One region of the Leclercia sp. genome, then DNA from elsewhere that is predicted to be linked to it. Evidence: predicted binding sites of a transcription regulator. Region 1 holds the regulator's gene; each other region holds the start of a gene.
The links. The regulator PurR, encoded in region 1, represses purine synthesis genes. The targets are predictions, from matches to a motif close to CANGCAAACGTTTGCNTG.
Positions count from the first base shown of each region.

Region 2: the regulator PurR is predicted to act here: its motif matches at 2,359-2,376, upstream of V7Q49_RS10825 (nucleoside-specific channel-forming protein Tsx).
Region 3: the regulator PurR is predicted to act here: its motif matches at 2,524-2,541, upstream of V7Q49_RS13460 (nucleobase:cation symporter-2 family protein).
Region 4: the regulator PurR is predicted to act here: its motif matches at 2,194-2,211, upstream of glyA (serine hydroxymethyltransferase).

Region 1 is NZ_DAIQCE010000001.1:1,368,126-1,373,088, forward strand. It holds gene V7Q49_RS06405 (MFS transporter) at 1-1,120, opposite strand, end outside; gene cydH (cytochrome bd-I oxidase subunit CydH) at 1,286-1,375, opposite strand; gene purR (HTH-type transcriptional repressor PurR) at 1,671-2,696, shown strand; gene punR (DNA-binding transcriptional activator PunR) at 2,693-3,625, opposite strand; gene punC (purine nucleoside transporter PunC) at 3,741-4,937, shown strand.
Region 2 is NZ_DAIQCE010000002.1:317,583-322,545, reverse strand. It holds gene V7Q49_RS10835 (VOC family protein) at 134-499, shown strand; gene V7Q49_RS10830 (helix-turn-helix transcriptional regulator) at 525-1,205, shown strand; gene V7Q49_RS10825 (nucleoside-specific channel-forming protein Tsx) at 1,337-2,221, opposite strand; gene V7Q49_RS10820 (DUF3251 domain-containing protein) at 2,484-3,023, opposite strand; gene nrdR (transcriptional regulator NrdR) at 3,177-3,626, shown strand; gene ribD (bifunctional diaminohydroxyphosphoribosylaminopyrimidine deaminase/5-amino-6-(5-phosphoribosylamino)uracil reductase RibD) at 3,631-4,737, shown strand; gene ribH (6,7-dimethyl-8-ribityllumazine synthase) at 4,828-4,963, shown strand, end outside.
Region 3 is NZ_DAIQCE010000004.1:129,389-134,351, forward strand. It holds gene V7Q49_RS13455 (AsmA family protein) at 1-962, opposite strand, end outside; gene V7Q49_RS13460 (nucleobase:cation symporter-2 family protein) at 1,081-2,472, opposite strand; gene gltS (sodium/glutamate symporter) at 2,697-3,899, shown strand; gene recG (ATP-dependent DNA helicase RecG) at 3,900-4,963, opposite strand, start outside.
Region 4 is NZ_DAIQCE010000015.1:32,496-37,458, forward strand. It holds gene V7Q49_RS21370 (ROK family transcriptional regulator) at 1-225, shown strand, start outside; gene V7Q49_RS21375 (DoxX family protein) at 352-774, shown strand; gene glyA (serine hydroxymethyltransferase) at 823-2,076, opposite strand; gene hmpA (NO-inducible flavohemoprotein) at 2,382-3,572, shown strand; gene glnB (nitrogen regulatory protein P-II) at 3,656-3,994, opposite strand; gene glrR (two-component system response regulator GlrR) at 4,074-4,963, opposite strand, start outside.

The DNA of each region.
Region 1 (4,963 bases):
AGACCAGAATAAGTCCCAGGGCGGCGATAATGGCCCCCATCACCGGTACGAAGCTGTAACCCATCCCGCTGGATATCACTGCCCCACCGGCTGCCGCACCCAGCGCATTGCCCAGGTTGAAAGCACCGATATTTACAGACGATGATAATCCCGGCGCATCGCTTGCGACGCGCATGACGCGCATCTGCAGCGGCGGTACCACCGCAAAGGTCGCCATGCCCCATACCACCATCGCCACGGCCGCGCCCACTTCATTACGCGCCAGCCAAGGGATCGCCAGCATGATGACAATCAGCAGCAGTAAAAAGCCTTTCAGGGTGCCGCTCACGGACTTATCCGCCAGCTTGCCGCCCAGATAGTTGCCGATGGAAAAACCAACGCCAATCAGCACCAGCATGGCGGTGATAAAGGCCGGGGTCGCCTGGTTGATGTCATGCAGCACCGGGGCAATATAGGTATAGAGGGTGAACATCGCGCCAGCGCCGAGGACGGTGGTCAGCAAGGCAGATAACACCTGCGGACGCAGCAGAACCGCCAGCTCTTTGCGCACTTCCGGCTTTTCGCCCGCCCCACCCGCAGGTAAGGAGAAGAACAGCGCGATCATCGAGACGACACCCAGCAGCGCGGTAGCCAGGAAGGACATCCGCCAGCCAATGACTTCGCCCATCCAGGTTGCGGCAGGCACGCCGCCAATATTGGCGATGGTCAGGCCCATAAACATGGTGGCGACGGCGCTGGCCTGCTTGTGTTTCGGCACCACGCTTGCGGCCACTACCGACCCGAGGCCAAAGAAGGCACCGTGGTTCAGGCTGGTGAGAATACGCGACAGCATCAGGGTGGTGTAATCCGGCGAGAGCGCCGAGAGAACGTTACCCACGGTAAAGATCGCCATCAGAAAGATCAGCGCGTTGCGGCGTCCGCGATGGGACAGCAGGAGGGTCATCAGGGGCGCGCCCACCATCACGCCGATGGCGTAGGCGCTGATCAGCATGCCTGCAGCGGGAATAGAGACATCCACGCCCCGGGCAATAACCGGTAGCAGGCCCATCGGGGAAAATTCGGTGGTACCGATACCAAAGGCACCAATGGCCAGGGCCAGCAGCGGAAAATTGATTCTCATACTTCAACTCCAGACACCGTGTCGTCAGGCGACACAGAACAATGAAGGCGAAAGCATGACATCAATCACAAAAAATGAGAAGTTAACAATTTAGCAAAAGATTTTTGCAGGGCGCGTAACAATAAGCGAAAAGGAACGAGGGAGAGCTGACCTCTCCCGCATCAATCAGTGCAGTGCCGCAGTCAGACCGCTGGCAACAATCAGACTCAGAACAATAATGGTAGTAATCAGCGAAAACTTAAGATCGGTACTCATCAATTTTTCTCCTTTTAATCACCCTACGAAGAGTGAGCTTGCTCATTTTTACACAGTTGAGGGTAAAAATCTTGCAGGATTTAGATTGATATCGGTTTTTGCTCTTCCCCTTTGGGCCAAGATAAGACAAAATTCCACGCTAAATTTATTAGCGTACCGGCCATTGACCCCCTCCTGACGTCCTGTGTCGTTTTCCCGGCGTACCGCAATTCAAATTGCGCAATTAGGGCGAGTGAAGGCAAACGTTTACCTATTGGTTTTTCAGGAGCTTAGATATGGTCTGGAGTGACATCTGATGGCAACAATTAAAGACGTGGCGAAACGCGCAAACGTTTCCACTACAACCGTATCACATGTTATTAACAAAACCCGCTTTGTCGCGGAAGAGACCCGCAACAACGTCTGGGCGGCCATTAAAGAGCTGCACTACTCTCCAAGCGCCGTGGCCCGTAGTCTGAAGGTGAATCACACCAAATCGATCGGCCTGCTGGCGACCAGCAGTGAAGCGCCCTATTTTGCGGAAATTATTGAAGCGGTAGAGAAGAACTGCTTCCAGAAAGGCTACACCCTGATCCTCGGCAACGCCTGGAACAGCCTCGAAAAACAGCGGGCCTATCTGTCGATGATGGCGCAAAAGCGCGTCGACGGTCTGCTGGTGATGTGTTCCGAATACCCGGAACCCCTGCTCACCATGCTGGAAGAGTATCGCAATATTCCGATGGTGGTGATGGACTGGGGCGAAGCGAAGGCCGACTTTACCGATTCGGTGATCGATAACGCCTTTGAAGGCGGCTACATGGCCGGTCGTTATCTGATCGAACGCGGCCACCGCGAAATCGGCGTGATCCCGGGGGCGCTGGAGCGCAACACCGGTGCCGGGCGTCTGGCGGGCTTTATGAAGGCGATGGAAGAGGCATTAATCACGGTGCCGGAAAACTGGATCGTGCAGGGTGACTTTGAGCCGGAGTCCGGCTACCGCGCCATGCAGCAGATCCTCTCCCAGAGCCCGCGTCCAACCGCCATCTTCTGCGGCGGGGATATTATGGCGATGGGTGCGCTCTGCGCCGCCGATGAGATGGGTCTGCGCGTTCCGCAGGACGTTTCGCTGATCGGGTATGATAACGTGCGCAACGCCCGCTTCTTTACCCCGGCGCTGACCACCATCCACCAGCCGAAAGATTCGCTGGGGGAGACCGCCTTCAATATGCTGCTGGACCGTATCGTCAATAAGCGCGAAGAGTCCCAGTCCATTGAGGTACATCCGCGCCTGATTGAACGCCGCTCCGTCGCGGATGGTCCGTTCCGCGACTACCGCCGTTAATCCTCTCCGGGAGCCAGCATCTCTGGCTCCCGCAGCCACTCCCGGTTCATCGTTTCACTGTCTCCCAGATAATCCAGCAGCCAGGCCAAAGCCGGCGACATATCGTTTTGTTGCCAGGTCAGGCAGCACGCCGCATCCGGGAAGGGATTTTCCAGCGTTAGCTCAACCCACTTGCCGCTGTCGATCCACGGTCGGGCAAAATGCACCGGCACCATCCCCACGCACAGGCCGGCCGAGAGGCAGGTGGCCGACGATTCCCAGTCGGGTGTAACAATCCGCCGCTGGTTGTCCAGCAGCCAGGTGATGCGTTTCGGCAGCGAGCGGGAGGTGTCTTCGCGCACCAGCGAGGGCCAGTTGCGCAGGGTATCATCGCTGAGCGGCCCTTCCATGGCGGCCAGCGGATGATGGCTGGCGACCACGCAAATCCAGCTCAGCGTGCCCATATCACGAAACGCATAGCGTCCCCCGACCGGGATCGCCTGGGTGGCACCTATCGCCATCTCCACCCTGCCGTCCGCCAGCGCGTCCCAGACGCCGTTAAAGACCTCCTGCGAGACCCGCAGCTCGACGTCCGAAAAGTGGCGGTAAAAATCGACAATCATCTGCCGGGTGCGCTCGGGGCGCACGATATTATCCACCGCAATGGAGATATGGCTGCGCCAGCCGTTGGCGATCTGCTGACACTGTTCGCGGGTGATCTGCATTTTTTTGATAACAGACCGCCCCTCTTTCAGAAACCAGGTCCCGGCGGGGGTCAACTCCACGTCGCGATGACGCCGTTCAAACAGCGGCACCGCCAGCCACTCCTCCAGCTGACGCACGGTATAGCTGATGGCGGACGGAACGCGATGCAGCTCCTGCGCTGCTCCGCTGAAGCTGCCGTTACGCGCGACGGCATCCACCACTTCAAGAGAATATTCTGACCACATTTTCTGCCTGCAAAATTTTTGAACGCAACCGCCAAATATTAGCGTTTCACAAGCGGGTTTGCACTCCCTACACTCAGCGCCTACCCATACCTGCGCCCAAACGGAGAATAGAACAATGACACCCGGGAAAGGATTTTTAGTCTGGCTCGGCGGCTTAAGCGTGCTGGGCTTCCTCGCCACCGATATGTACCTGCCTGCCTTCTCGATCATGCAGGAGGATCTGCAAACCCCGGCGGCCGCCATTAGCGCCAGCCTGAGCCTGTTCCTGGCAGGCTTTGCCTTTGCCCAACTGCTGTGGGGACCGATGTCCGACCGCTTCGGCCGTAAGCCGGTGCTGCTGGCTGGTTTAGCCATTTTTGCCCTCGGCTGCCTCGGCATGCTGTGGGTCCGCGATGCCACCTGGCTGCTGGTGCTGCGCTTTATCCAGGCGGTGGGGGTCTGCGCCGCAGCGGTGACCTGGCAGGCGCTGGTAACCGATTACTACCCGGCCTCGCGCACTAACCGCATTTTCGCCACCATCATGCCGCTGGTCGGTCTCTCTCCGGCGCTGGCGCCGCTGCTGGGCAGCTGGATCCTCGCCCACTTCAGCTGGCAGGCCATTTTTGCAGTGCTGTTTGTTATCACCCTGGTGCTGATGATCCCGGCGTTTTTCCTGAAGCCGACAGCGACAAAAAAAGGACAATCTGAGCAACGCGTTACCTTTGTTTCGCTGCTCCGCTCGCGCACCTATCGCGGCAACGTGCTGATCTACGCCGCCTGCTCCGCGAGCTTCTTCGCCTGGCTGACCGGCTCGCCGTTTATTCTCAGCGACATGGGCTACAGCCCGGCGGCGATCGGCCTGAGCTACGTGCCGCAGACCATCGCCTTCCTGATCGGTGGCTATGGCTGCCGTGCCGCGCTGCAGAAGTGGCAGGGCCACCAGATGCTGCCGTGGCTGCTGGGGCTGTTTGCCTTCAGCGTGATCGCCACCTGGGCGGTCGGGTTTATCCCGGGCGCGGGCCTGGCTGAGCTGCTGATCCCCTTCTGCCTGATGGCGGTGGCGAACGGCGCAATCTACCCGATTGTGGTCGCGCAGGCCCTGCGTCCCTTCCCGCAGGCGACCGGCAGCGCAGCCGCTCTGCAAAACACCCTGCAACTGGGCCTCTGCTTCCTGGCGAGCCTGCTGGTATCGTGGCTGATTGCTACTCCGCTGCTGACCACCACCAGCGTGATGGTAGCAACCGTGGTGCTGGCGGCGCTGGGCTACCGGATGCAGTACGTCCCTGCAGGCCCGCAGGATGACAGCCTGCAAGCCGAATCTTCCCGGGCTTGACAGAACATTGATTAGCTTGCTAACAA
Region 2 (4,963 bases), on a different contig from region 1:
TTACCCGTCAGTGAAATCCCGGTCTTATGACCGGGATTTTTTTTGTCTTTTCCTGACAAACACTCCTGACAGTATGCTGTCAGGAGGCCTGTCGTAGACTCCTTCTGAACCCAAACAACAGGCAGGAGGATGTATGAAAAGTGTGATTAACTGGTTTGAAATTCCGGTCGTGGATATGGATCGTGCCATCAAATTTTACGAGCCGGTGCTGCAAGTGGCGCTGAGACGCGAGAAAATGGATGTTGCAGAGCTTGCCGTTTTCCCGCATGACGATCCGGCCACCGGCGGCGCGCTGGCAAAATTTGACGGCATTACACCCTCGACGCAGGGCGCTATTATTTACCTGCATACCGATAACCTGGCGGCAACGCTGGATCGTGTGGCATCAGCCGGCGGTGCGTGCGTGTTTGGCCCGCTGGAGCTGCCGCGCGGTATTGGCACTATTGCACTGTTTACCGACAGCGAAGGCAACCGGGTTGGACTTCATCAACCCGCCTGATATCCACCTGTAAAGCGAAGAACCGATGACCCGACGCGCCGACCGTTTGTTTCAGATTGTGCAGATCCTGCGTGGCAGGCGGCTGACGACCGCTGCGCATCTGGCGGACAGGCTCGGCGTTTCTGAACGCACGGTGTATCGCGATATCCGGGATTTGTCACTCTCTGGCGTGCCGGTGGAAGGGGAGGCGGGGAGCGGCTATCGGCTGATGTCGGGCTTTGACCTGCCACCGCTGATGCTGACTAACAAGGAGTCAGAGGCGTTGATGGTGGCGATCCGCCTGCTCAAAACCTGGGGCGGAGAGTCGCTGTCGCGCGAGCTGGAGTCGGCGCAGGAGAAGGTGCTGGCGATCCTGCCGGAGGAGAGCCGCCGTAAGGCCGAGCAGACCCGGATTTACGCGCCGGATATCGCCATGCAACCTCACTCCCGCAGCGGGTTCGATGTGATCCATCAGGCGATCTCCGCGCAGCGGGTGCTGGGGCTGCACTATCGTGATGAGAGCGGGCAGTTGTCCTCCCGCGACGTGCAGCCGCTGGGGCTGTTCTTCTGGGGCGAGCACTGGCTGCTGGCGGCATGGTGTGAACGGCGGGATGATTATCGCTGCTTCCGGCTCGACAGGTGTCTGAATATCACCCTGACGGACAGACGCTTTAGCGAAAGCGCGGATCGATCGCTGGCGGATTTTTTGAGAAAGGTGAAGCAATAAGATGCCGGGTGGTGCGGCCTGATGCCCTCACCCCAACCCTCTCCCACGGGGAGAGGGCGCAAACATAAAAAACGGCAACCCGAAGGTTGCCGTTTTGCTTTTATTTTGCCACCCGGCGATACAGGCACAAATTAGAAGTTATAACCCACAACCAGGTAACCACCCCAGCCGGTAGAACGGACGCTGAAGTTACCGTCACCGAAGTTCAGGCTGGCGTCGTCGTTCCACTGACCACCGTTGTGCCAGTAACGCGCCACAACAGAGTAGTGCCAGTGATCGTAGTTCAGCGCCAGGATGTGGCTGGAGGCGATAGAGTCGTTGGTACGCGCTTTCTTACCGTTCAGGTCACGGAAGTCGTTGTCGCCCAGGTCTGAACCCCAGTCAAAGTTGGTGAAGCCGATGTAGCTCAGGTTGCCGCCCCACAGCTGGGTGATCGGCACGAAGTATTTCACTTTGAAACGGTAGCCGTCCCACTCGTTTTCGTTCGCTGCACCGTAGTTCTGCCACTGGTATTTGGCATACACGTTCATGGACAGGCTCATCGGCAGACCGGTGTCGATGTCAGTACCCAGACCCATGTACCAGGTGCTCTGGCGACCGGACTTGTTGCGGCCCATGTCGTAGATATAGTTGTTGGCGAAGTACCACTCTTTAAACGGACCAAACGCCAGGCTGGTGCCGGTCAGCTTATCGATGGAGAAGCGCGGTTCGATCTCCATGAACAGTGGGGAACCGTGGTTCCAGATACCTTTGGCGTCAGTGTTACCACCGAAGAAGACCGGCGCATCCATGTAACCATAGAAATCAAACCAGTCTTTCTTGGCGAACGCTTCGTATTCCAGGTAGGTATCGTTGCGGATCTGTGGTCCAAAACGGGTGTGGTAGCTGCCGACGACGTTGACGCTCTGGTGCCACCAGTCGGAAACGTACTCTGGTTTATCGTTTTCGGCTGCCTGCACAGCGAAAGTAGAGGAGAGTGCCAGCGCTGCACCGGCTGCCAGTAATGTTTTTTTCATAATAATGCCACTGATTTGAAATCCCTAACGGGAGTGAAAAAGGCGCGAATTGCGTTTCTAAATATTTCGTGTTTCTGGGAGCCTATTATAGGAATCCTTGCTCACAAAAATATGTGTTGTTTCACAGTTCTCTCACATACGTAATCGATTGCGTTCACGTTTGCGTATTTTTAACGGAGCGGATTGTAATGGCAAACATTTCTGTTGCCAATGATTGGAAGCTCAGAAGAGGGCGGAACGTGTAACACGTTCCGCAGGGGGATTATTGCGCGACGGGCTGAATATCGTGGATGCGGATAAAACCGAGCCGATCGGGCGTCAGGCCATTGAGCTGAAGCGGAATGTCGACATCGCTGGGGGCCAGCACGCTGGCCGGAGCATTAATCAGCTGGGTCTGAACGTTCAGCTCCTGGAAGCTATCGGTAGTGCCCTGGATCTGGCCCCACTCAACGGTAGCGCTGAAAGCCGGGAGCGGATCGTTTGATTCCCCCTGAATGCGCAGCGTCGCCCGGGTGCCATCGGCGTTTGGCGCGACGTTGACCAGCGACATCTTCAGCGTACCAATCTGGCTGTTAAGCCGGGCAGGGGTGTTGGAACCGGTCAGCAGATAGACGCCGCTGGTCGATTTGGCGTTCAGCGCATTCTGCTGGGTGATCTTGACGGTTTCCTGGTTGAGCTTGTTCATGGTGGTGTTCAGTGAACTGATGCTCTGCTTCATCTGGTGCACTTCGCTTTGCTGTGCGCAGGCGCTGAGGCTAAAAAGGCTTCCCAGCAGCAGAACATGAAGGTAACGTCTTGTCATGGCAATTATTTCCCTGAAATAACGGATTCTGCTAAGGGTAGTCAACGACGCTGCCTTGCGTATAGATCCTTTATCTCAAAAACGCTCCTTCTTTGTTGTCAGCCCAGTTCGGGGTAAAATGGAGTTCAGTCAACCCGATAGCCAGGACACCGTATGCATTGCCCATTCTGTCTCGCCGTGGATACCAAAGTAATCGACTCCCGACTCGTGGGAGAGGGCTCATCCGTGCGCCGCCGTCGTCAGTGCCTGGTGTGTAACGAACGCTTCACCACCTTTGAAGTGGCGGAGCTGGTAATGCCCCGCGTCGTGAAAAGTAACGACGTCCGCGAACCCTTCAACGAAGAAAAGCTGCGCAGCGGGATGCTAAAAGCACTGGAAAAACGGCCAGTCAGCGCAGATGACGTCGAAATGGCGCTTAACCACATCAAAACTCAGCTGCGCGCCACCGGCGAGCGCGAGGTGCCGAGCAAAATGATCGGTAACCTGGTGATGGAACAGCTTAAAAAGCTCGATAAAGTGGCCTATATCCGCTTTGCCTCTGTTTACCGCAGCTTCGAAGACATTAAAGAGTTCGGTGAAGAGATCGCCCGCCTACAGGACTAAGCACATGCAGGATGAGATTTACATGGCGCGAGCGCTAAAGCTGGCGCAACGCGGGCGGTTTACCACCCACCCGAACCCGAATGTCGGCTGCGTTATCGTTAAAGATGGCGAGATTGTCGGCGAAGGTTTCCACTACCGTGCAGGTGAGCCCCATGCCGAAGTCCATGCCCTGCGCATGGCCGGAGAGAAGGCGCGCGGTGCCACGGCCTACGTCACGCTGGAGCCCTGCAGCCACCATGGCCGCACCCCGCCGTGCTGCGATGCTCTTATCGCGGCGGGTGTTTCACGGGTCGTAGCGGCCATGCAGGATCCCAACCCGCAGGTGGCCGGTCGTGGTCTCTATCGCCTGCAGCAGGCGGGCATTGAGGTCAGCCACAGCCTGATGATGAGCGAAGCCGAACGCCTGAATAAAGGCTTCCTCAAGCGGATGCGGACCGGTTTTCCCTATATACAGCTGAAGCTGGGCGCCTCGCTGGATGGCCGCACGGCGATGGCCAGCGGCGAAAGCCAGTGGATCACCTCCCCGCAGGCAAGGCGCGATGTGCAACGTCTGCGCGCGCAAAGCCATGCTATTCTCACCAGCCATGCCACCGTGCTGGCCGACGATCCTGCGCTGACCGTGCGCTGGGATGAGCTGAACGCTGATACCCAGGCGCTCTATCCGCAGGAAAATCTACGCCAGCCGCTTCGGATTGTGGTTGATCGGCAGAACCGGGTCACTCCTGAGCACCGCATTGTGCAGCAGCCGGGCGAGACCTGGTTTGCCCGCACCCAGGAAGATGCGCGCAGCTGGCCGGAAGGCGTGCGCAGCATTATGGTGCCGGAGCACAACGGGCACGTGGATTTAGTGGTGCTGATGATGCTGCTGGGTAAACAACATCAGATCAATAGCATCTGGGTCGAAGCCGGCCCAACTCTAGCCGGTGCGCTATTGCAGGCCGGGCTGGTGGATGAGCTGATTGTCTATCTGGCGCCTAAACTGTTAGGCAGCGACGCGCGCGGCCTGTGCGTACTGCCAGGGCTGGAAAAGCTGGCGGATGCGCCCGCATTTAACTTTAGCGAGATACGCCCGGTTGGACCGGATCTCTGTCTCCATCTGACCACCGCGTAAGGCTTGCCTAAATAGGGAAGCAGTGCGCAAAATATTATGATAAAATCCGCCCCCCTGCGGGGCCACCAAATGAACCCGTTAAGGAAGAGTATGAACATTATTGAAGCAGCCGTTGCTACCCCGGACGCTCGCGTCGCCATCACCATTGCGCGTTTCAACAACTTCATCAACGACAGCCTGCTGGATGGTGCGATTGACGCCCTGAAACGTATCGGCCAGGTGAAAG
Region 3 (4,963 bases), on a different contig from region 1:
CCCTGCGGAGAAAATTCGGCGTTGAGGATCGGGTCGAACAGATGCACCGAGCCGTAGATATACTCGCTGGCATTCATCGACAGGCGACCGTCCTCGCTCTGCCAGTCGCCGTGGGTCAGGGTCAGGTTGCGCAAGCTTAAATCGAGGTCGGTGACCGCCCAGTCCGGCCCCTGCAGGCGGGCGTCGGTCACGTCGAGGCGGCCAATCTGCAACGACGGCAGGGTAGTGATCGGGGCAAAAAAGTCGGACAGCGATTTATCGCTCTGCAGGCGGATCTCGTTCAGGCGCATGTTGTCCACCTTCCAGCCGCCGTTGGCGTCGCGGCGCGCGGTGCCGGTGAGCGAGCCCCGCGCCATGTCGGCACCGATGGTGGTCAGGACCACCTCTTTGTCGGTCAGCTCGCCCTCGATCAGCACGTTGCTGGCCGGTACGCCGTTCAGCGTCAGCGACCCGGCGCTGATCTGGATGTTGGCTTTTTTACCCAGCACGTTGCCCGCCTCGGGCTGCCACGGGCGCACGCCGCCGGTCACCTTCTGCGCACTCAGATCCCACGCAGTATTCGGGCTGTTAAAGGCCATGTTGTTCAGCAGCAGGCGATCGGCCTGGAAGGGAAGGGGGGCGGTCTGCGGCGAGAGGTTCAGCGTGCCGTCAAACAGGGCGATGGTATCCATGTGCAGCGGATCGGTGAGCTGGCGGCTGCTCACGCCGATATCGACCATTTTTGCGACCAGGGTCGCAGGTTGACCGTCGCGCCCGAAGGTGACGTTTTTCAGCACCAGGTGCGTGGGCGACGAGAAGCGGTGATCCATCAGGTCGAAATTGAGTTCGTAGTCGGTGTTTACCGTGATCCAGCTACTGACCTGCGCCGCGCCCCAGCGGGTCTGAACGAGGATATAGAGCGCGAGGATCGCAATAAGCAGAACGGCCAGAATACCGACCAGAAGCTTTCCAATAAATTTCATGGTCTTCCATCACGTAAAACGCACATAAAGGAGTTATGCACGATTTATACGCAATGCTCAAGGCGGGAAGAGCGGAATTCCGGGTTACGGCAGCAGTTGCCTGCTGCCGTGAAAGAGATTAGTTCTTTTCTGGCGGGAAAATCAGGTTCAGAACGATAGCGGTGATCCCGCCGGCGGCGATGCCGGAAGAGAGCAGGTTTTTCACCCAGTCCGGGGCGAACTGCAGGATCAGCGGCTGCTGAGACACACCCAGACCCACTGCCAGCGACAGGGCGATAATCATGATGGCACGGCGGTTCAGCGGCTCGCGGGAGACGATACGCACGCCCGATGCCGCGATGGTACCGAACATGACCAGCGTTGCGCCGCCCAGCACCGGCTCAGGAATGTGCTGCACAAAGCCGCTTACCGCCGGGAACAGCCCGAGCACGATCAGCATCAGCGCCACCACAAAGCCCACGTAGCGGCTGGCCACGCCGGTCAGTTGGATCACGCCGTTGTTCTGGCCAAAGCAGGAGTTCGGGAAGGTGTTGAACACGCCGGAGACAAAGGAGTTCAGGCCGTTAGCCAGCACGCCGCCCTTCAGGCGCTTCATGTACAGCGGGCCAGAGACCGGCTGCTCAGAGACGTCGGAGGTGGCGGTGATATCCCCGATGGTTTCCAGGGAGGTGATCATAAACACCAGCATCAGCGGCAGAAGCAGGTTCCAGTCGATACCCAGGCCGTAGTAGAGCGGGGTCGGGACCACGATCAGCGGGCTGTCGGTCGCAGCGGCAGACTGCGGCAGCATGTCCATTGCCCAGGCGGCCAGATAGCCTGCCGCCATGGCGATCACCAGCGAGGCGACGCGCAGGTACGGGTTACGCTGACGGTTGAGCAGAATAATGATCGCCAGCACCACGCCCGCCAGCAGCAGGTTTTTCGGGGCACCGAAGGTGTGGTCGGCCATTGCCGCATAACCGCCGCCGATGGAGGTCAAACCGACCTGAATCAGCGACAGGCCGATAATCATCACCACCACGCCGGAGACCAGCGGAGTAATAATGCGGCGCGCCAGGTGCAGTACGCGGGAGATGACCATCTCGGTGCAGCTTGCCAGCATCAGGGTGCCGAACAGCGCCGCCATCATCGTCGGCACATCCGCGCCGCCGGTTTTCAGCGCCGTACCGCCCATGATCAGCGGAGCCACAAAGTTAAAGCTGGTGCCCTGAATCGACAGCAGACCGGAACCCACCGGACCCCAGGCCTTAATCTGAATGATGGAGGCCACGCCCGAAGCAAACAGCGACATGCTGATGATGTGCTGGGTGTCCTGCGCCGGTAAGCCGAGCGCCTGGCAGATCAGCAGGGCAGGGGTGATGACGGCCACAAACATCGCCAGCAGATGCTGACAGGCGGCGAACAAGGTCTGCGCCAGCGGCGGGCGGTCTTCGAGACGGTAAATCAGTTCACTGTTATGCGGCTGCGCAATCGGTTGCGCATCTTGCTGTTCTACGGCGTTAACGGACATCTGCTGCGATCCCCAGGAAGAAAAGCGGGCATTTTAGCGGAGTGGATGAGAAAAGCAAACGATTGCTCGCAAAAATCGTAGAGAAAACCATCTGCTTCGTGCGGCTTTTCTGTCACGCCATGACAAAGTTCATTACACTCCTGCTCCCGATTGCGTTTAAGTCGCGCAAACGGCACAGGAAAACGCGCATGTTGATGGAGCACGTGCCATACAAGGAGCCCACTATGATTTATCTCGATACGTTGTCGACCCTCGTTGCGGCAACGCTGGTTTTACTGCTTGGCCGTAAACTGGTTCACAGTGTCCCCCTTCTCAGAAAATACACCATCCCGGAGCCCGTTGCAGGCGGGTTGCTGGCCGCCGTTGCGCTGCTGGTGCTGAACAAAAGCATGGGTTGGGAAATCAACTTTGATATGTCCTTGAAAGACCCGCTGATGCTGGCCTTTTTCGCCACCATCGGCCTGAACGCCAACCTCGCCAGCCTGCGGGCAGGCGGCAAAGTGCTGGGGGTGTTTTTAATTGTGGTGGTCGGGCTGCTGGTGATGCAGAACGCCATCGGTATCGGCATGGCCTCCCTGCTGGGGCTGGACCCGCTGATGGGCCTGCTGGCTGGCTCTATTACCCTTTCCGGCGGACATGGCACCGGGGCGGCGTGGAGCAAGCTGTTTATCGAGCGCTATGGTTTCGAGAACGCCACCGAAGTGGCGATGGCCTGCGCCACCTTCGGGCTGGTGCTGGGCGGGCTGATCGGCGGGCCGGTGGCGCGCTATCTGGTGAAGCACTCCGCAACCCCGAACGGCTGCCCGGAAGATGAAGCGGTGCCGTTAGCGTTTGAAAAGCCGGACGTCGGACGCATCATTACCTCCCTCGTGCTGATCGAAACCATTGCGCTTATCGCCATCTGCCTGACGGTGGGTAAAGTGATTGCGCAACTGCTGGTGGGGACCGCATTTGAGCTGCCGACCTTTGTCTGCGTGCTGTTTGTGGGGGTGATCCTCAGCAACGGACTGGCGCTGATGGGCTTTTATCGCGTCTTTGAGCGGGCGGTATCGGTGCTGGGCAACGTCTGCCTGTCGCTGTTCCTGGCGATGGCGCTGATGAGCCTCAAGCTGTGGGAGCTGGCCTCGCTGGCGCTGCCGATGCTGGCGATTCTCGCCGTGCAGACCCTGTTTATGGCGTTCTACGCGGTGTTCGTGACCTGGCGGATGATGGGCAAAAACTACGACGCGGCGGTGCTGGCGGCAGGGCATTGCGGCTTTGGTCTGGGGGCCACGCCGACGGCGATCGCCAACATGCAGGCCATCACCGAGCGTTTCGGTCCGTCGCATATGGCGTTTCTGGTGGTGCCGATGGTGGGGGCGTTCTTTATTGATATCGTCAACGCGCTGGTGATCAAACTCTATCTGATGCTGCCGATGTTTGGCTGATCAGGCGTTGGAGTAGCGCTCGGTTTCGGGCATCCAGCGCTCGATTAACGCTGCCGCCTGGTCGGGGTAGCGTTCATGGATATGGCGTGCCAGACGCTGAACTTCGGGGATCATGCCCTGATCGCGTAGCAAATCGGCCACTTTAAACTCGGCATTGCCGGTCTGGCGGGTGCCGAGCAGTTCGCCAGGACCGCGGATCTCCAGATCCTGTTGCGCAATCACAAAGCCGTCGTTGCTGTCGCGCAGCACCTGCAGACGTTTCTGGGCGGTTTTCGACAGCGGGGCTTTGTAGAGCAGCACGCAGTGCGAGGCCACCGCGCCACGTCCGACGCGACCGCGCAGCTGGTGGAGCTGCGCCAGGCCCAGGCGCTCCGGGTTTTCAATGATCATCAGGCTGGCGTTAGGCACATCCACCCCAACTTCAATTACGGTTGTGGCGATCAGCAGATGCAGATCGCCCTGCTTGAAGGCCTGCATCACCGCCTGCTTCTCGGCAGGCTTCATGCGGCCATGTACCAGGCCGACGTTCAGCTCTGGCAGGGCCAGCTTTAACTCTTCCCAGGTGGCTTCTGCCGCCTGGGCTTCCAGCAGATCCGACTCTTCAATCAGGGTACAGACCCAGTAGGCCTGACGGCCTTCCTGGCAGGCGTTGCGCACGCGATCGATGATGTCGCTGCGGCGCGTGTCCGGGATAGCGACGGTGGTCACCGGCGTACGGCCCGGCGGCAGCTCGTCGATGGTGGAGGTGTCGAGATCGGCATAGGCGGTCATCGCCAGGGTGCGCGGGATCGGCGTCGCGGTCATGATCAGCTGGTGCGGATGGTACCCCTGCTGGAGTCCTTTTTCCCACAGCGCCAGACGCTGATGCACGCCAAACCGGTGCTGCTCATCAATGATCACCAGCGCCAGGCCGTGGAACTGCACCTGCTCCTGGAAGATGGCGTGGGTGCCGACAATCATCTGCACCTGACCGCTGGCGATGGCGTCCTGCTGCGCCTGCCGCGCCTTGCCTTTTTGCTTCCCGGCCAGCCAGCCCACTTCTACGCCCAGCGGGGCAAACCAGC
Region 4 (4,963 bases), on a different contig from region 1:
CTTAACATCCTTAATATCAACCAAATCTGGTTCTACGGCCGCAGCTGCGCCTTTGGCGAGCGCTGGCTGCAGACCATTAATCGCCAGATTGGTTTTACTCCCTTCGATCAGGGGGATGCCGTGCGTAACCGGCAAACGGAAATCGCCTTTGGCGGCTTAACCCGGCAGCAGCAGATTATCGGTATTGGTTATCTGTTTGTGGAGGATGCGCTGGAGGCGGGCTGACGGGGAGATGCCGCTAGTGCGTAAATTGACATCATTCTAATGCCTGAATTATGAAGAAAAGCTGAATGGCGGGTCGGCATTTTGTGTATTAGCTTTAAATTAAATCCCACCCACAACGAGCCTGTCATGAACACATTACGGTATTTCGATTTTGGTCAGTCCCGGGCGCTGATCCTGCTGATCGCCCGTCTCGCCCTCGTCGCCCTGTTTATTATCTTCGGCGTGCCAAAAATGTTCGGTTTCGACGGCACGGTGCAATATATGGCGAAGCTGGGCGCTCCGATGCCGATGCTGGCGGCCATTGTGGCGGTGATCATGGAAGTGCCCGCCGCGTTCCTGATCGTGCTCGGCTTTTTTACCCGTCCGCTGGCGGTGCTGTTCGTCTTCTATACCCTGGGAACGGCGGTGATTGGTCACCACTACTGGGATATGAGTGGCGACGCGGTGATGCCCAATATGATTAACTTCTTCAAGAACATCAGTATTGCTGGTGGTTTTCTGCTGCTGGCGGTCACCGGACCGGGGGCGATCTCCATCGACCGACGTTAGCCATAAAAAAAGGCCGCATGCGCGGCCTTTTTGTTCTGCAAGGCAGAATTATGCGTAAACCGGGAAGCGCGCGCAGATATCCAGTACTTTGGCTTTCACGCGTTCGATAACGGCTTCGTCATTGATGTTGTCCAGCACGTCACACATCCAGCCCGCCAGCTCTTTCACTTCCGCTTCTTTAAAGCCGCGGCGAGTGACAGCCGGAGAACCGATACGGATACCGGAGGTCACGAACGGGCTCTTCGGATCGTTTGGTACGCTGTTTTTGTTCACGGTGATGTTGGCGCGGCCCAGGGCAGCGTCAGCTTCTTTACCGGTCAGGTTTTTATCCACCAGATCCAGCAGGAACAGGTGGTTTTCAGTGCCGCCGGAAACCACTTTGTAGCCACGGTTCAGGAACACTTCCACCATCGCTTTGGCGTTTTTGGCAACCTGCTGCTGGTAAACTTTGAACTCAGGCTCCATTGCTTCTTTCAGCGCTACCGCTTTTGCCGCGATAACGTGCATCAGCGGGCCGCCCTGCGCGCTTGGGAACACGGCAGAGTTCAGTTTTTTATACAGATCTTCGTCGCCACCCTTCGCCAGGATCAGGCCACCACGTGGACCTGCCAGGGTTTTGTGGGTGGTGGTGGTCACCACATGTGCGTGTGGCACCGGGTTCGGGTAGACGCCTGCGGCGATCAGACCGGCAACGTGCGCCATGTCGACGAACAGGTATGCGCCGATGCTGTCGGCGATTTCACGCATTTTTGCCCAGTCAACCACGCCGGAGTAAGCAGAGAAGCCACCGATGATCATCTTCGGTTTGTGCTCTTTGGCCTGCTTCGCCATGTCTTCGTAGTCAATTTTACCGGTCTCATCAATGCCGTAAGGGATGATGTTGTACAGTTTGCCGGAGAAGTTAACCGGGGAGCCGTGAGTCAGGTGACCGCCCTGCGCCAGGTTCATACCCAGCACGGTGTCGCCCGGCTGCAGCAGCGCGGTGTAAACGGCGAAGTTAGCCTGAGAGCCGGAGTGCGGCTGCACGTTAGCGTAGTCTGCGCCAAACAGCTCTTTGGCACGGTCGATCGCCAGCTGCTCAACGATATCAACGTATTCGCAACCGCCGTAGTAGCGCTTGCCCGGGTAACCTTCAGCGTATTTGTTGGTCAGCTGAGAGCCCTGCGCCTGCATTACGCGCGGGCTGGTGTAGTTTTCGGAGGCGATCAGTTCGATGTGCTCTTCCTGACGTACTTTTTCCTGCTCCATAGCCTGCCACAGTTCGGCATCATAATCGGCAATGTTCATTTCACGCTTTAACATCCGCATCTCCTGACTCAGCTAACAAGTAAATTTTTGCCTGAAAAAGGCGGTCCAGTTGGACGACGGGCAACAGTATAACTGATTAGCAGAGTGATAACAGGTCTTGACAAACGATTTTACGCAAACGTTTACCTACCCGCCACGCAAGGGTTTGAGGAATAACGCACTCGACCTGCAAAGCGGATTTCTTTTCAGGTTTGTGATGCAGATAATTCAAGTTGCAAAGAACCATTTACAAAGCAGGGTTATTTTTTATAAGATGCATATAAAATACATCATTAAAGTAACATTTGAAGGAAGCTGCTATGTTAGACGCACAAACCATCGCGACCGTTAAAGCCACTATTCCCCTGCTGGTCGAAACCGGCCCGAAACTCACCGCCCATTTTTACGATCGCATGTTCGCGCACAACCCGGAGCTCAAAGAAATTTTCAACATGAGCAACCAGCGTAACGGCGATCAGCGTGAAGCGTTATTCAACGCCATTGCCGCGTATGCCAGCAACATCGAGAACCTGGCGGCGCTGCTGCCTGCGGTGGAAAAAATCGCCCAGAAACACACCAGCTTCCAGATCAAACCCGAGCAGTACAACATCGTTGGCGGCCATCTGCTGGCCACCCTGGATGAGATGTTCAGCCCGGGTCAGGAAGTGCTGGACGCGTGGGGCAAAGCCTACGGCGTGCTGGCCAATGTGTTTATCAACCGTGAAGCGCAAATCTACAGCGAAAACGCCAGCAAGAACGGCGGCTGGGAAGGCACCCGCGCCTTCCGTATCGTGGAAAAAACCCCGCGCAGCGCGCTGATTACCAGCTTTGAATTTGAGCCGGTCGACGGCCAGCCGGTTGCCGATTACCAGCCGGGTCAGTACCTGGGCGTGTGGCTGAAACCGGAAGGCTTCCCGCATCAGGAGATCCGCCAGTACTCCCTGACCCGCAAGCCAAACGGCAAAGGCTATCGCATTGCGGTGAAACGCGAGGAAGGCGGTCAGGTCTCTACCTGGCTGCATAACAGCGCCCGCGTCGGTGATGTGGTGCATCTGGCCGCACCGGCGGGCGATTTCTTTATGGCGGTGGAGGCCAATACCCCGGTGACGCTGATCTCCGCCGGTGTCGGCCAGACCCCAATGCTGGCGATGCTGGATACCCTGGCAAAATCACAGCATAAAGCCCAGGTGAACTGGTTCCACGCCGCAGAGAATGGCGAAGTGCATGCTTTTTCTGATGAAGTGAAAACCCTCGCAGCCGGCCTGCCGCACTTTACCGCCCATACCTGGTACCGCCTGCCGTCGGATGACGACCGTGCGGCAGCCCGCTTCGACAGCGAAGGGCTGATGGCATTAAGCCAGCATAAAGCGCAGTTCCATGCGCCGGAGATGCAGTTCTACGTCTGTGGCCCGGTAGCCTTTATGCAGTATGCCGCGGCGCAGCTCCTTGAGCTGGGCGTGAATAAAGACAACATTCACTACGAATGCTTCGGCCCGCATAAGGTGCTGTAATGCAAAAAGCCCCTCGTTCGAGGGGCTTTTTTTTCGCCGGGTGGCGGCTGCGCCTTACCCGGCCTACAAAACCGTTAGCAATGTTAAATCGCCTCGTCGTCTTCTTCGCCGGTACGGATACGGATCACGCGCGACACGTCAAAGACGAAGATTTTACCGTCACCGATTTTACCGGTCTGCGCGGTGCGGATAATGGTATCCACGCAGGTCTCCACGATGTCGTCCGACACCACGATTTCAATTTTTACCTTCGGCAGGAAATCGACCATGTATTCCGCGCCACGGTACAGTTCAGTGTGGCCCTTCTGACGACCAAAGCCTTTCACCTCTGTCACCGTCATGCCGGTGATGCCGACTTCCGCCAGCGCTTCACGTACATCATCCAGTTTGAAAGGTTTAATAATCGCATCAATCTTTTTCATGGTGGTCCTTAAACTTATGCCTGTCAGCTGCCTCGTAATCGGTTGCTCACAGTATCATATTCAGGCGGAATTTAGCGCATCACTCTTTAAAATCGTTTGCTTCCAGCTCGTGGCGCGACAGCAGCTTATAAAACTCGGTGCGGTTACGCCCGGCCATCCGCGCGGCGTGGGTGACGTTGCCTTTGGTGATCTGCAGTAACTTACGCAGGTAGTTAAGCTCAAACTGGTTGCGGGCCTCGACGAAGGTCGGCAGGGCAGTGTTCTCTCCCTCCAGCGCCTGATCTACCAGCGCATCGCTGATCACCGGCGAGGAGGTAAGCGCCACGCACTGCTCAATCACGTTCACCAGCTGGCGCACGTTGCCGGGCCAGCTGGCGGTCATCAGCCGCTTCATGGCGTCGGTGGAAAACGCACGCACAAAGGGCTTATGCCGCTCGGCGGACTGGCGCAACAGCTGGGTCGCCAGCAGCGGAATATCTTCCGCTCGCTCCGCCAGCGCCGGGATCTTCAGGTTAACGACGTTGAGACGATAGAAGAGGTCTTCACGGAACTCGTTGCGCGCCATCGCCTTAGGCAGATCCCGGTGGGTGGCGGAGATAATACGCACGTTGATGTCGATATCGCGGTTGCTGCCGAGCGGCCTGACCTTGCGCTCCTGCAGCACGCGCAGGAGTTTGACCTGCAGCGGCGCGGGCATATCGCCAATTTCATCGAGGAATAACGTGCCGCCCTCCGCGGCCTGGAACAGCCCTTCCCGGCTGCTGACCGCGCCGGTAAAGGCTCCGCGCGCATGACCAAACAGCTCCGACTCCAGCAGCTGCTCGGGCAGCGCACCGCAGTTGATGGCAATAAAGGCATTTTTGCCGCGCGGGCTGGCGTTGTGAATGGCCTGGGCGAGGATCTCCTTCCCGGTGCCGCTCTGGCCGTTAATCAGCACGCTGACATCGGACTGGGCCACCATCCGCGCCT